3 regions of the Pelistega ratti genome follow, and region 2 is predicted to be linked to each of the others. Evidence: predicted binding sites of a transcription regulator. Region 2 holds the regulator's gene; each other region holds the start of a gene.
What was found. Region 2 encodes sigma-54, which starts transcription at its own class of promoters, with help from an activator protein. Its sites were predicted from a motif close to TGGCANGNAANCTGCTTT; they were not measured.
Positions count from the first base shown of each region.

Region 1: a site for sigma-54 is predicted at 1,726-1,743, ahead of exaC (acetaldehyde dehydrogenase ExaC). Genes of this name have one in related genera too.
Region 3: a site for sigma-54 is predicted at 4,397-4,414, ahead of F9B76_RS08225 (KpsF/GutQ family sugar-phosphate isomerase). Genes of this name have one in related genera too.

Region 1 covers NZ_CP047165.1:2,002,214-2,007,230, forward strand. Annotated here, with positions in the region: gene gcvP (aminomethyl-transferring glycine dehydrogenase) at 1-1,350, shown strand, start outside; gene exaC (acetaldehyde dehydrogenase ExaC) at 1,850-3,361, shown strand; gene alr (alanine racemase) at 3,465-4,706, opposite strand; gene F9B76_RS08730 (dihydrofolate reductase) at 4,996-5,017, opposite strand, start outside.
Region 2 covers NZ_CP047165.1:1,666,124-1,671,140, forward strand. Annotated here, with positions in the region: gene F9B76_RS07250 (IS30 family transposase) at 1-125, opposite strand, end outside; gene F9B76_RS07255 (hypothetical protein) at 314-946, opposite strand; gene rpoN (RNA polymerase factor sigma-54) at 945-2,348, shown strand; gene F9B76_RS10370 ((2Fe-2S)-binding protein) at 2,563-2,778, shown strand; gene bfr (bacterioferritin) at 2,940-3,410, shown strand; gene F9B76_RS07275 (cytochrome-c peroxidase) at 3,653-4,885, opposite strand; gene F9B76_RS07280 (sterol desaturase family protein) at 4,885-5,017, opposite strand, start outside.
Region 3 covers NZ_CP047165.1:1,880,723-1,885,739, forward strand. Annotated here, with positions in the region: gene hpf (ribosome hibernation-promoting factor, HPF/YfiA family) at 1-139, opposite strand, end outside; gene lptB (LPS export ABC transporter ATP-binding protein) at 610-1,383, opposite strand; gene lptA (lipopolysaccharide transport periplasmic protein LptA) at 1,390-1,980, opposite strand; gene lptC (LPS export ABC transporter periplasmic protein LptC) at 1,980-2,582, opposite strand; gene F9B76_RS08220 (KdsC family phosphatase) at 2,588-3,181, opposite strand; gene F9B76_RS08225 (KpsF/GutQ family sugar-phosphate isomerase) at 3,194-4,168, opposite strand; gene F9B76_RS08230 (adenine phosphoribosyltransferase) at 4,540-5,017, shown strand, end outside.

The sequences.
Region 1 (5,017 bases), 340 kb from region 2:
AAGCTCAATGCAACCGCAGAAATGATTCCTATCACTTGGCCAGAATTCTGCAATATCCATCCTTTTGCTCCTGATGATCAAGCAGAAGGGTATAGCATTTTATTTGAGCGTCTTAGCGAAGCACTTTGTGAAATTACAGGTTATGATGCGATTAGCTTACAACCTAACTCTGGTGCGCAAGGTGAATATGCTGGTTTATTAGCGATTCGTGCTTATCATCAATCAATGGGTCAAGCACAACGTAATGTTTGCTTAATTCCTGCCTCTGCTCACGGTACTAATCCAGCATCAGCTACTTTAGCGGGTATGGATGTTGTGGTAGTTGCTTCTGATAGTCAAGGTAATGTTGATGTAGATGACTTAAAGGTCAAGATTGCTCAAGTTGGTGATCGCCTTGCTGCCTTTATGATTACTTATCCTTCTACTCATGGTGTATTTGAAGAGCGTATTGTTGAAATTTGTGATTTAATCCATGCGGCAGGAGGTCAGGTTTACCTAGATGGGGCAAATATGAATGCCCTTGTTGGCTTGGCAAAACCAGGTTGGTTTGGTTCTGATGTATCACACTTTAACTTACACAAAACATTTAGTATTCCTCATGGTGGTGGTGGCCCAGGTGTAGGTCCTATCGGGGTGAAAGAGCATTTAGCACCATTCTTACCCGGTATCGTAGATGAACAAGGTAAGTTATCAGAAGATGAGGTAGTGGGGCCTGTATCATCAGCTCCTTTTGGTTCAGCAAGTATTCTACCTATCTCTTATGTTTATATTGCCCTAATGGGTGTCAATGGGCTGAAGAAAGCAACACAGGTGGCTTTATTAAATGCTAACTATATTGCGACACGCCTAGCACCTTATTACCCAGTGCTTTATAGTGGTCGTAATGGTCGAGTAGCACATGAGTGTATTCTTGATGTACGCCCAATTAAAGATAGTTCTGGTATTACGGTAGATGATATTGCAAAACGCTTAATTGACTATGGTTTCCATGCTCCTACCATGAGTTTCCCTGTTGCTGGTACTTTAATGGTAGAGCCTACTGAGTCAGAGGGTCTAAGAGAATTAGATCGCTTTATTGATGCGATGATTGCGATTCGTGCTGAGATTGCTCAAGTGGAAAAAGGTGAAGTAGATGCCAATGATAATGTGTTGAAAAATGCACCTCATCCTGCAGAAAGCTTATTATCAGAAGAATGGACTCATCCGTATTCTCGTAAAGAAGCGGCATATCCTGCAGGTATGGACCCACTCAATAAATACTGGAGTCCTGTTGCTCGCGTGGATAATGCATATGGTGATCGTCATTTGATTTGTACTTGCCCCTCAATTGAGGAATATGAATCAAAATAGATAAAGCATAATCTACAGTCAATAAAAAGCGGTGTATTAACACCGCTTTTTTATTTTGGCATTTTGTAGAAAAGAGAGTATTAAATACTTAAAACACACATAATTAAAATTTGTCTTGATCTTTAGTATATTGATTTTAGGCTTCTTCTTGATTGGTTTAAGATAAAAATAAATAGATAGAAAGCATGGTAATGTATAGTATTTTCTTGTTTGGTTTAAAAACTTGCTGATTTGTTATGATGCCCTTTTGAGTAAGGAACTATATTTTTCTTATAAGCAATAGTTAAATAAATATCTATTTTTATTATTTATCAATATAAACCATAATGTGGTGTAAACCTTTATTGAGATTTAATGGGGGGATTGCTACAATCATAGTACACAAATTGATTTGTTTATCACTTACTTATTTAGGACTTAAAATAATTGTCGTAAAAAGGGTGTAGATACAATAAATTGATTTTGTGCTTATTTAACGAAAGACAAAAGGAGTCTGGTTATGCGTTATGTTGATCCCAATAAAGAAGGTTCAAAAGTTCATTTTAAAGCCGTTTATGATAACTTTATTGATGGTAAATGGGTGCCGCCAGTAAAAGGCAGATATGTTGATAATATCTCACCTGTTGATGGGAAAGTATTTACAAAAGTCGCCTTATCAAGTGTTGAAGATTTGGAATTAGCACTAGATGCGGCACATAAGGCAAAAGAGAAATGGGGTAAAACCTCTCCTGCTGAACGAGCGAATATTTTATTGAAAGTAGCTGATCGTCTTGAAGCCCATTTAGAAACACTTGCTGTTGCTGAAACATGGGATAACGGTAAACCTGTTCGTGAAACATTAGCAGCAGATATTCCTTTGGCAATTGATCATTTCCGTTATTTTGCCGGTTGTATCCGTGCTCAAGAAGGGCATTTAGCTGAAATAGATGATGATACTGTGGCTTATCATTTCCATGAGCCACTTGGTGTTGTGGGTCAGATTATTCCGTGGAATTTCCCTATTCTGATGGCAGCATGGAAGATTGCTCCTGCACTAGCGGCAGGTAATTGTATTGTGATGAAACCTGCATTGCAGACCCCCGTAAGTATTTTGGTGTTAGTAGAGCTTATCCAAGATTTATTACCACCCGGTATTTTAAATATCATTAATGGTTCTGGCGAAGAAGCAGGTGCAGCGTTAGCAAGTAGCCCTCGTATTGCTAAAATTGCCTTCACTGGTTCTACACGTGTTGGTCAATTTATTATGCGTGCAGCAGCTGAAAATATCATTCCTATAACATTAGAATTAGGGGGTAAATCACCTAATATCTTCTTTGAAGATGTGATGGATAAGGAAGATGAATTCTTTGATAAAGCGTTAGAAGGTTTTAGTATGTTTGCCTTAAATCAGGGTGAAATTTGTACTTGCCCATCACGCGCTTTGGTGCAAGAAAGCATTGCGGATAAATTCCTTGAAAAAGCTATTGAACGTGTTAAAAGGATTAAAACAGGTCATCCATTAGACACTGAAACAATGATTGGTGCTCAAGCTTCTTTGGAACAACAGAATAAAATTCTGGGTTGTATCCAAATGGGTAAAGATGAGGGTGCTGTTTTATTAACAGGTGGAGCAGAGCGTAAAGAAATAGGTGAAGGTTTCTATATCGAACCGACAATCTTTAAAGGTGATAACTCAATGAAAATTTTCCAAGAAGAAATTTTTGGACCTGTGTTATCCGTAACAACCTTTAAAGATTTTGATGATGCTATGCGTATTGCGAACGATACAATGTATGGATTAGGGGCTGGTGTATGGTCTCGTTCTATTCATACCGCATATCGTGCAGGACGTACTATTCAAGCGGGTCGTGTATGGACAAATTGCTACCATATCTATCCAGCTCATGCGGCATTTGGTGGGTATAAAAAATCAGGTATTGGTCGAGAAACACATAAAATGATTCTTGGATATTATCAACAAACGAAGAATTTATTAGTAAGCTACTCACCAAAAGCGTTAGGATTCTTCTAATTCGTATTGTAGTATTCTCTTAATATTGGAATAGGGTGGGCTTATTAGCTCACCCTATTGTTTTTCTTATGTATTCTTTATGCTCTGAAGATGGGTAAGATTTTTAATGTTTCTCTATATCAGATTTTTTAACTTTAGGATTTGAATTTCCCCAGACCGTATAAAGATCTGCTAATAATGCACCATTAATTTCTTCAATATCTGCTTGAGAGACTTCTATATTACCTTGTTTGCCAAAAATAACCACTTCATCTCCTTCTTGTATATCAGGAAAATCAGTCACATCCACCATAGTGGTATTCATGGAGACTTTCCCGACTACAGGGACTTTATGACCACGGATAAGGACATAGCCTTTATTGGTAAAAGCACGGCGATAACCATCAGAATAACCAAAGGGTAAATTGGCGAGTAAAGAGTCCCTTTGTAGTGTAAAGGTACGATCATAACCAACGGTAGAACCTTTAGGGTAATGATTAATGTTGGCTACTCTTGATTTAAAAGACATAATTTTCTTATATTCAGTATGACTAGGGATAGAATCACCATAAAGCAATCCTCCAGGGCGTACCATATCTAAATGTGATTCTGGTACAGTTAGCGTTGCATAAGAATTAGCGGCATGTAATATTAATTGTTGGCGATTAAGTTGAGCATTACTGATAAGCCAATCAGTATCATGTGTAAATTGAGCTAAATCTTTTTGAATAATATCTTTATCTTCCTCGGGGAAATGCGTCATTATGCCTATGATAGAAAGATGGGGAAGTTTGGTGATATCAATCGCTTCTTGCCTACCCCTTTCTGTTGTCATATCTATTCCATTTCTATCCATACCTGCTGAATTAAGGGCAAGATGAAAATGTATTGTTTTTCCTGCTTCTTTTGCTAAGTGATTGATAGATTGAGCTTGCGTTAAATCACCAATGAGTTCTTCCATATCGTACTGCATCCCATCTTTTATTTCATTTAAGGTAGCTGAACGAACACGGACAATTTTTCCTTTGTAATGATGAGCACGAATAATACGTGCTTCTTCATTACTGGCAATACCGATACAAGGAATATCCATTTTAATAATAGAGGGCATTAATAAATCAATACCATTTCCGTAAGCATCTGCTTTCATAATGGCACAAATTTGAGATTTCCCCTTTAGTTGCTTTTGTAAGGTGGCTAGATTATCTTCAAAAGCTTGTGTATCAATTTCGAGCCACGCATTGGCATACTGGTTAATAGCTTGAGTAGGTAATTGCCCTTTAAATGAGAGGGGAGGGGCTGCAAATGTAGTTGATGCAAAAGAGAAAGTAAGACAAATAGCTAATACTGAATAAGAAAACTTCACTATAAACTCCTAAGAAAATAAGTAAGTGATTTTAGTTATTCTATAGAAAGTATTTTCCTATTGATATGCGTATTTATCCTATTATATTGTTCAGAGGTAATTATCTTCTATTTATATAATCACTAAAGGAATACCGAATTACCGATTTATTGAGTTGAGAGAAAAAGGTATAGCTATACCTATATCGTATTGGTGATAATAGAAGAGGTGATCAAAATATACTAAAAATTTGTACTTTATGAATATGAACTATTTATGGTGGTGTTCTATCACTATAGACTATCAATACCTAACGTTCATAAACCACAAAG
Region 2 (5,017 bases):
ATTACCCTATAGATCGTTTGCCTTGATCGATTTAATGCCTTAGCTATATCTATTACTTTTTTACCAATTTGGTAATATGCCTCTATCATAACCAATTCATTTGTGCTAAGATGAGTGTAAGTCATTTATGTTAGTTCCTTTTCAGTAAATGTGGTGTTTATCTGAATCTAATGTAAATGGCTTTTTTTGTCCAGTTTTTTGTCTAGCTTAATTTTACAAATTGGGAATATATAACCCAGAAAAAGAACGAGATGATCATAAAAAAACCGCCCTTTAAGGGCGGTAAAATAAATAATAACCATTTAAGCGCTATTTATTCTTTATGTAGAGAATGTGGCGTATCATCATTATTTAAATCTAAATTAATATGATGAAGCAAATGATCGACTTTTTCTCTTTCCTCTGCCATATTAGGTTCATTATTGTCTGTAGGGATTAGTCCTAATAGCTCGCGATGTCGATGGATTTGGGCTAATCGGTTAATACGACCACTCCTAAGTTGTGTACGTGTATCGTATAGATTTTTAAGGGTAATGGGTTCTCGTTGATCTTGCCATACCCAAATAAGTACGTTTTTAGCATGTTGGGAAAGCTGTGGAAGTAGCTTTTCCATGACATCTGCCTTAGGGATAATACTACCTGCTTTTTCAATGCTATGGCTAACCCAGCCATATAAAACAAAATAAAGAATGATTGTTCCGATTAAAATAAGCCCCCACCAAATATAATTGTTTATACTATTGAGGTATTCCATGACTTGGGTACTATACGTTGCTAAAAAGGCATAGTTTTGTTGCTCACCAAAGGCGAGTATTTGCTTGGCTAGCCAGTACCATACAACTAAACAGACCAGTATAATAATGGTGCGTTGTATAAGACGGGGTACAGCCAATTGGAATAGGGTTTTATTTAAAAGTGAAATATCTGAGTTAGTGATTGGTGTCATGTCAGTTAGTATGCATCAAGAAATAAAATTAACGGCTCGCCAGCAAATGGTGATGACCCTGCAACAACAGCAATCATTGAGGTTATTGCAGTACTCTACTATGGAGTTTGAAGCTGAATTATATAAAATGCTTCAAGAAAATCCAATGTTAGAGTTGGTATCTTTACCAAATGAAGCGAATCAAGAAGAAGATTCTATCCAGTCGATTGATAATACCGATATATCAGATGACTATTCTAACGCATACCGCGTAGATAGTGCAGATTATTTACAAGAGATAAATGCAACGAAAAGTTTGCAAGACTATCTGTTGGAACAATTAAGTACAAGCGCTATTGATTATCGACAAAAAACAATTATCAGCTATTTGATTGGTGATATTGATGACAATGGTTATTTAACAACAGATTTATCGGTACTTACGCAAATATTATCGACTACCTTACAAGAACAAGTCCCTCTGGTAGAAGTAGAACAAGCATTAACAACGCTTCAGCGATTTGATCCTATTGGTATTGCGGCACGTTCCCTCTCTGAGTGTCTTTTATTACAATTAGATAGGCAATATTTAACACAAAAGGTCTCTGATGATGTATTGATAATCGCTAGACAGATTTGTCAATATGGTCTGGAAGCATTAGCACGAGCGGATATAGCCACATTAGAGCAATTAGTTCACGCGGATATTACCCATATTCGTCAAGCGACACAACTGATTCAACAATTAAATCCTAAACCCGGAAAAGCGTATAGTGTTGGAGAGGCAAACTATATTGTGCCTGATTTGTTATGTCAGTTTAAAGAGGGACAATGGGCTATTTACCTTAATCCACAGATATTACCTAAGGTTCGGGTACATAAAGAGTATGAAAGGTTAATTAAAATTACCCATAAAAAAGAAGTGATTAGCCCAGAAATTGCATCACAGTTAAAGCAGGCAAGAGCTTTTTTGGGACAGATGAATCAACGATTTGCAACGATTCTTTTGGTGGCTCAAACTATTATGCAAGAACAATATGATTTTTTTACTCATGGTATGCAAGCGATAAAACCATTAACCTTAAAACAAATTGCGGAACAATTATCCTTACATGAATCAACGATTTCCCGTACGGTTAATCAAAAATATATTGATACCCCTCATGGTATTTTTGAGTTAAAACGCTTTTTTAGTAGTGGACTTAATACACAAGAAGGTAGTCAAACATCTGCAACAGCTATTCAACTCAAGATTAAAGCCTTTATTGAGGCAGAATCAAAAGCAAAACCATTATCAGATAATCAATTAATGGATAAGTTACATCAAGAAGGGATTGAAATTGCTCGCCGTACGGTAGCAAAATACCGAGAAGCGGTTGGTTTTCCTGCGGCATCTATTAGAAAAGCGAAAGCCTTACTTTAATGGCTATCTATCCTAGGCTAGCGATTAGATATTGTCTATCAAGGGATAGATAAAGAAGAGGTTTAAAAACAAATTGTCGTTGTAAAACAACATATTAGCCGTAACATTTAGAAAAAAGCTATTTTGTAATCATAAATGATAATAATTATTAATTGACAAAATAGAAAAAACATATGATAATAGTTCTCAATTAATCAAATTTTATAGGTGAACCATGTACGTTTGTATTTGTAATGCAATTAGCGATAAAAAAGTCAAAGAAGCTGTTGCTAACGGTGCACGCACATTGGCTGATTTACAAGCTCAGCTTGGTGTTGCTACCTGTTGTGGTTGCTGTGCAGGTTGTGCAGAATCTTATCTTGAACCACAAGCAGATGCGTCAGCACTTCAAGTAACAGAGGTTATGCCTTCTTGGAAAGAAGCACTTTAGTCTTCTCATCACTTAGGTTTTTCTTTAAAAAATCTAAATTAAAACCATTCTTATTAGCTTAACAGCCTTTATTTAAGCCATTCTTCTATAAAAGGAATGGCTTGAATGGCTGGGTTTTGCTATGTTAAAATGCAAGCATTCATCATTAAATGGAGCATTAAATGCAAGCACCAGATAAGGTTAATAGTTTCTTAAATAAAATCCTTAAAACAGAATTAACCGCCATTAACCAGTATTTCTTACATGCACGTATGTTGAAAAACTGGGGGTTAGAAGGATTAGGTAAAGCAGAATACAAAAAATCTATTGAAGAGATGAAGCACTCGGATAAAATTATCGAACGTGTGTTTATGTTAGAAGGGCTTCCTAATCTTCAAGACCTAGGTAAAATCCGTATCGGTGAAGATGTGGCTGATATTATTGCGTGTGATTTAGCCTTAGAGCGTGAATTCCATACCGATCTAAAAGAAGCCATTGAGCATATGGAAAAAGTACAAGATTACGTTACTCGCCGTTTATTGGTCGATATTTTAGACGATAATGAAGAACAAATTGATTGGTTAGAAACACAACAAGACTTAATCGAATCACTTGGTTTAGAAAATTATCTTCAATCGCAAATAGAAGATTAATATTAGGGTGATGAGTATTTCTTTATGGTAGGTACTCATCTATCAAATGGATATAAAGGCAAAATAGAAAAGACTATTTTGCCTTTTTTATTGAGTTAAACATAAAGTAGCTATCCTGTCGTACTTACTCTTTGGGTAAAGAGTATAGGTAATTATAAAAGGTAAGTTTTGTAAGTAAGCATACAATAGAAATCCTGATTACCTACTATCCCTTTATAAACCCATTTAGTAGAAGAAAAGTCTTATTTTTTCTCTTCTAATAGATGTTCATAACGAGCATCTGTTAGTGTTTTTAAGAATGCAACCAAGGCATCTACTTTGCGATCATTGAGTACATTGGCTTTTAAATCGGTGTAATTTACTGTATCAGGGACTTCAGGTTCTCCCCATGGTTTCCCTGTTTCTGGGTTAATTTTACGCATGGGGTGATTAAAGTGATCATAGAATAAGATGACAGTACGTAAATCTTTAAAAACCCCATTATGCATATAAGGCCCTGTAACCGCAATATTACGCAGTGTTGGGGTTTTGTATTTTCCTTTTTGCTTAATATCTCCATTAACTTTAGGATTATCTAATAAGCCATTGTCTTTATAATCAGCCCCTAATTGATTTAATGCAATTAATTCTAGGTTGGCTGGAACACCAATATTATGGTATTCAAAATTAGTAAAAATCTCGCCTTCACTGTCTTCTGGTTTAAGTGAATGACAGGTTTTACAATTGACATTATTATTCGAGAAAAATAGGGTTCTTCCTAAATCCTCTAGAGGTGTTAATTCATATTCTCCGCGTAAATAGCGGTCGTATTTAGAGTCAAAAGGGGCAAATTCAGGTGTATGTTCATATGCCATAATGGCATCACCCATGGCATCATAGGCTTTATCGGTATTTGTCCAAATATCATCCCCATATATTTTTTTGAATTGTGCTTGATAGTATTCATTTTCGGCAAGACGGTTGATGATACTGGCTTTATCAGGCATTTGCATCTCAACAGGGTTAAGAGGTGGTTGCCCTGCTTGCTCTGCCATATCTTTTGCCCGACCGTCCCAGAAAGTCCCCCCTTTATAGGTTTGACGATTTTCATCATATGAGAACGGTATATTCCATGCACCATACATAGCAGTAGGGGCATTACGGTTGCCAAATGATTTTCCATCTGCTCCTTCTGATACCATACCATGACGAGTATTAGGGCGATTATCCACAAAAGCATGATTAGGGTTATGGCAACTTGAGCAACTTTGTGTTTGTGGATAAGAAAGACGGGCATCAAAAAAGAGTGCCTTACCAAGCTCAATCTTATCTTTTTGATGCTGATGAGAAGAGGCATGATGTTTGTGTGGATTTGAGGCTGTCTTTTTACCGTCATATTGGTGAGGTGTATGCGTTACTTTTTCTGCATAAACAGGTTGAATACATTGAAGCCCAAGGGTAATGGCGGTTGCCGTCAATAAACGAAAAGTAAACATTATGAAGTCCTTTTTAGACGAATTAAAGCACGAAAAGGCTGAAATAAAAGTTGAGAGACACTTTGGTATTTTTGCATTTCTTGCTGTGGCATACCAAAGGATGGTTTTGTTGAAATTGCCTTGGAAGGTAGC
Region 3 (5,017 bases), 210 kb from region 2:
TAAGTGGTTCTTTTGAGAGAATGACTTGTATATCAATGATATTATCAATATGTCGTAGTACACGGTCGAGTTTTTTCTGTACATAATCATTGATGGCAGGGGTAATGTCAAGATGATGACCAGAGATGTGTAAATTCATAAGAATGCTCCTTTATGATGTTATTTGTCAGAATAAATTACTGACGTAAATCATAATGAATGAATGCCACTCATTAATTTGAATACTACTCCTCTAGTTTATACTGATTCATAGATTTATCAAGGGTGTTGATAGGGGAAATAGGGTTAGAAGAACGTTACAGTAGCAAAAATAGGAACTAAGGTATTGATTTATCAATCTATTTATTGAAAAAATTAAATTGTAAATAAATAATAAGTAGTTATAAAATTTCTTATGCTATCGTCATAAAGAGGTAATAGTCGGCTTATTACCTCGTTTTCTGGTGTGACAGAGTATTTTTACACCATCTAAAAGGGGAGAATAATTTTTTACCTGTGTGGTACTGGATGTTATTCATCTAGGCAAGATCATTAAAACCTACTTTTTTGCCGTTATTTTGCAAAAATAATTTTGTATTACCTAAAGGCTCTTATAGGAAGAGAGCCTTTTTACATCTTAAAGTGTTCACCAAGGTAAACTTTGCGTACATCTGGGTTATTGATGATTTCATCAGGTGAGCCACTAGTTAAAACTGTTCCTTCAGAGATAATATAGGCACGATCACAAATACCAAGTGTTTCTCTTACATTGTGGTCGGTAATTAAAACACCGATATTACGTTCTTTCAGGAAACGAATAATCCGTTGAATTTCAATGACAGCAATAGGGTCAACGCCAGCAAAAGGTTCATCTAATAAAATAAAACGAGGGTGTGTGGCAAGTGCCCGAGCAATTTCGACACGGCGGCGTTCGCCACCTGATAAAGAGAGGGCTTGGTTCTCACGAATATGCGTAATTTGTAATTCTTTGAGTAAATTCTCAAGCTCTTCATTAATTTGTGTTTTATTAAGTTTTTTTCCTGTTTGAGGGTTTTCACGAAGCTCTAAAACCGCACGAATATTTTGTTCAACACTCAAACGGCGAAAAATAGATGCATCTTGAGGTAGATAGGATAAACCGATTCTCGCACGGCGATGAATTGGAAGGGCAGTAATATTATGCCCATCAATTTCAATGCGACCAAAGTCAGCAGGAACAAGCCCTACAATCATATAAAAGCTGGTTGTTTTTCCTGCCCCATTTGGGCCAAGTAAACCGACTACTTCACCGCTAGATACTTCAAGGGTTACATCTTGAACAACCGTCCTTTTGCCATAAGTTTTACGTAATCCGACTGCGGTTAATTTGCCTGAATCGGTATAATGATCTAGTGTAGCTGTCATAGTAAATTATCGAGTAAGTTTTGAGGGCATGGGTTTGCCTTGGTATCGTTTTTGGCATTCAGCAATAGCGGCATCTGCTTTAGAACGAGCTTGGAAAACAGAGCGAACACGCGTTTTATCAGGCGCATTAGCACCACCTGTGGCAAGATATGTCCCTTTCTTGCTATTGTAGGTAATGGTATCGCCTCTTAGCAGATCAATTGTTTTTCCACAGATTTGACGTGTAACAACAGCTTGCCCTTTAAGATGCATGATTTCGGTGTCTTCATCATATGTCGCTAGTTTTCCCTCAGCATTGATGATTTCATAGGTATCGGGGCGTTCCTCATAAATGGTAATTTTGGGAGAGGTGGATACGGTTGCTTGAGCGTGCTGAGCCCCCTTATCATCTGTAGTGATATGAAGTGTATCTGCAGTTAGGCGCATTAATCCTCTGGTGAGAATAACATTTCCCGTAAATTGGCTTGTTTTATTAATATCATCATAGCTAAGTGAATCAGAAACCACTAAAATTTCTGGCTCTTCAGGTGCTGTTGTTTGTGCATTAACCAAAAACGGTACACTCATTAGGCTTAATGTTAGTATAAGCTTCTTCATTATGGTTTATCCTTGTTTGCTTTATTAATATCTTGTGGAGAAATAACAACATCCGTATTGGCAAATACTTCTAAACGACGTGTCTTATTATTGTAAATCATTCCTTTCCCTTGCATACGAGAATTGCCTTGAAGTACATCAGCTGGTTTATCTGTTTTAATAATACTCTCATTAGGTAAAACGGTGAGTTCTTCACTACGAATATCTAATGCGGAGGTATCTTCACTAGGGAAGCGGTGAATATGGGCATTACCTTGCATTAGAATAAAATCACCTTTGTCTTTTAGTGTTACTTTATCGGCACTTGCTTGTGTACGAGGCGTATCAGGACGAATCCCAAATAAGGTAGCATGACTTGCTTCATAAGAATCATCATCAGGATAGTGTACCAACTGTGTTCCAGTTAGCCGATTGGTTGCAATACCTTGATTATCAGATGAAATCATTACAAAATTACCTGACCATGCATCAGGTTCATGGGTAATTTGCACAGGTGGTTCAATAGGTATGGCTCTTTGTGTATAATCCGCAGCCCACCATGTTGCAATAACAAGGATAATCAATAAAAATAAGGCAATAAACGTAGGAAGTCTTTCTTTCATAGTATTTATTGTATCGCGATACCACGGACAAGAGTGCTACCTTGTAAAAATGCACCTAATAGCCCTTGAGCAGAAAGAATAATATCAGTTAGTTCTCGAGCTGCCCCTTGCCCTCCTGCAATCGTACTTACCCAGTGAGAGGCTTGTTGAATATAGAAAGGAGCATGAGGAACGGTTGCTGCCAGACCGACTTTGCGTAAGGCTTCTAAATCAATAATATCATCACCCATATAGGCAATTTGCTCAAGCGTGAGTTGATGCTCTGTCGCAATGTCTTCAATTAGTTTGCCTTTATCGCGTGCATCTTGGTAAAGTAAACTAATCCCCAGTTCGGCAGCTCGGCGAGTAACAATGCCGCCACTTCGACCTGTAATCAGTGCGACTTTAATTCCACTTTGTTGCAGCATTCGGAAACCATGTCCATCTAAGGCATTAAAGCGCTTTAATTGTTCCCCTGTATCACTATAAAAAAGTGAGCCATCGGTGAGTACGCCATCTACATCAAAAGCAATAAGACGGATATTTTCAGCACGAGAACGGATCGTTTCTGGAATTTTAGAGAGAATAAGTGTTTCAGAAGGATGTCGTAGTTTAGTCATTTATATTTGCCTCTAAATTACTTTTTTAACCATAAGGTCATGCATATGAACTGCACCAACTAGCTTACCCTTGGTATTAATAACAAGAATATGTGAGATTTTCTCAGATTCCATTATACTGGCTGCTTCTATAGCAAGGGTGGTATCAAGAATAGTTTTAGGAGATTTAGACATCACTTCTCCCAGTGTATAGGGGCGAATATCCCCTTTCTTTTGGATGAGTCGCCGTAAATCACCATCTGTAAAAATACCCATTGGCTCGTTATCTGGATTGATAATAATCACCATTCCCATATGTTTTTTAGACATAACCTCAAGGGCTTGGGTTAGTGGTGTATCGGGTGAAACAATAGGGAGAGTATCCCCTTGGCGCATCACATCATAGACGTGTGTTAATAAACGTCTTCCTAATGCACCGCCGGGGTGAGAGCGAGCAAAATCAGATGCACCAAAATGACGTGCTTCTAGGCAAGCGACTGCTAAAGCATCGCCTAATGCCAGCGTTACTGTTGTACTAGCGGTGGGTGCAAGACCAAGAGGGCAGGCTTCTTTCTCAATATGAGCATTTAGGAAAATATCACTTAATTTTGCTAAATCAGAGTCCTTATTCCCACAGATACAGATGATTTTAGTACCTAAACGGCGAATAACAGGAAGAATAGTCGATAGCTCATTGGATTGTCCTGAATAGGAAATGGCAATAACAACATCTTCACCAGTAATCATACCCAAATCACCATGTACGGCTTCTGCAGAATGTACAAAAAAAGCGGGAGAGCCTGTAGAGGCAAGGGTGGCGGCAATCTTACGACCGATATGACCTGATTTACCAATACCCGTAACAACAACCCTCCCTTTGCAATCAAGTAAGGTTTGAACGGCTTGTGTAAATGCCTCATCTAAGCGATTTGCTAGTAACAATAAGGCCTCTGCTTCAATCGTGATAGTTTGACGACCTGTTTGGAGGTATTGTTGAGAAAGTTTCATAACCCAATATCCAGTTTGTTATTGGCGATTATTTTACCCTAGATTAGGAGAAAGAAACAAAGAGAATGGTATTGGTAGAAATGCAAGTGATATGCTTTTGTTTCAATTGATGTTAGCAGAAAGTTACTATGATGCTGGGTGAGATGTGATGTGGTAGAAAAAGTAGTGTATGACAGTTAGTGTTGGTTGTATAAATACCTTTAAAAATAGTTTGGTAACTTAGTATCAATAGCGTGTTTTATGCTAGCTCGGTGTAGTTGTTTATATGTAGTAAATATACCCTCTTATCAAAATCTGGTAAATAGCTTGTTTTTACTGCGGAATGAATTGCTACAGGCTATAATTTGGCGTGAATTTTTAGGAACGATACCATGCAATATAATCCTGTAGAAATGATTGGTCAATCTATTCGCTCTATTCCTGATTGGCCTAAACAGGGCATTACTTTTAGGGATATTACCCCTGTCCTTCAAAACCCCCGTACTTTCCGTATGCTGATTGATATTTTTGTAGCTCGCTATATGCAGCAACAATTAGACTTGGTGGCTGGTGTTGATGCAAGAGGGTTTATTATTGGAAGCGTTATCGCCTATGAGCTTAATCTTGGCTTTATTCCTATCCGTAAGAAAGGTAAACTTCCTTTTGAGACGGTTGGTGAAGAATATCATTTAGAGTATGGGCAAGCCTCGGTTGAGATTCATGTCGATGCGGTAAAAGAAGGGCAACGTGTTTTATTAATTGATGACTTAATTGCAACGGGTGGAACGCTACTAGCGGCTAATCGTCTATTAAACCGTTTGGGGGCTAATGTCGTAGAAGCGGCTTCTATTATTGATTTACCCGATTTGG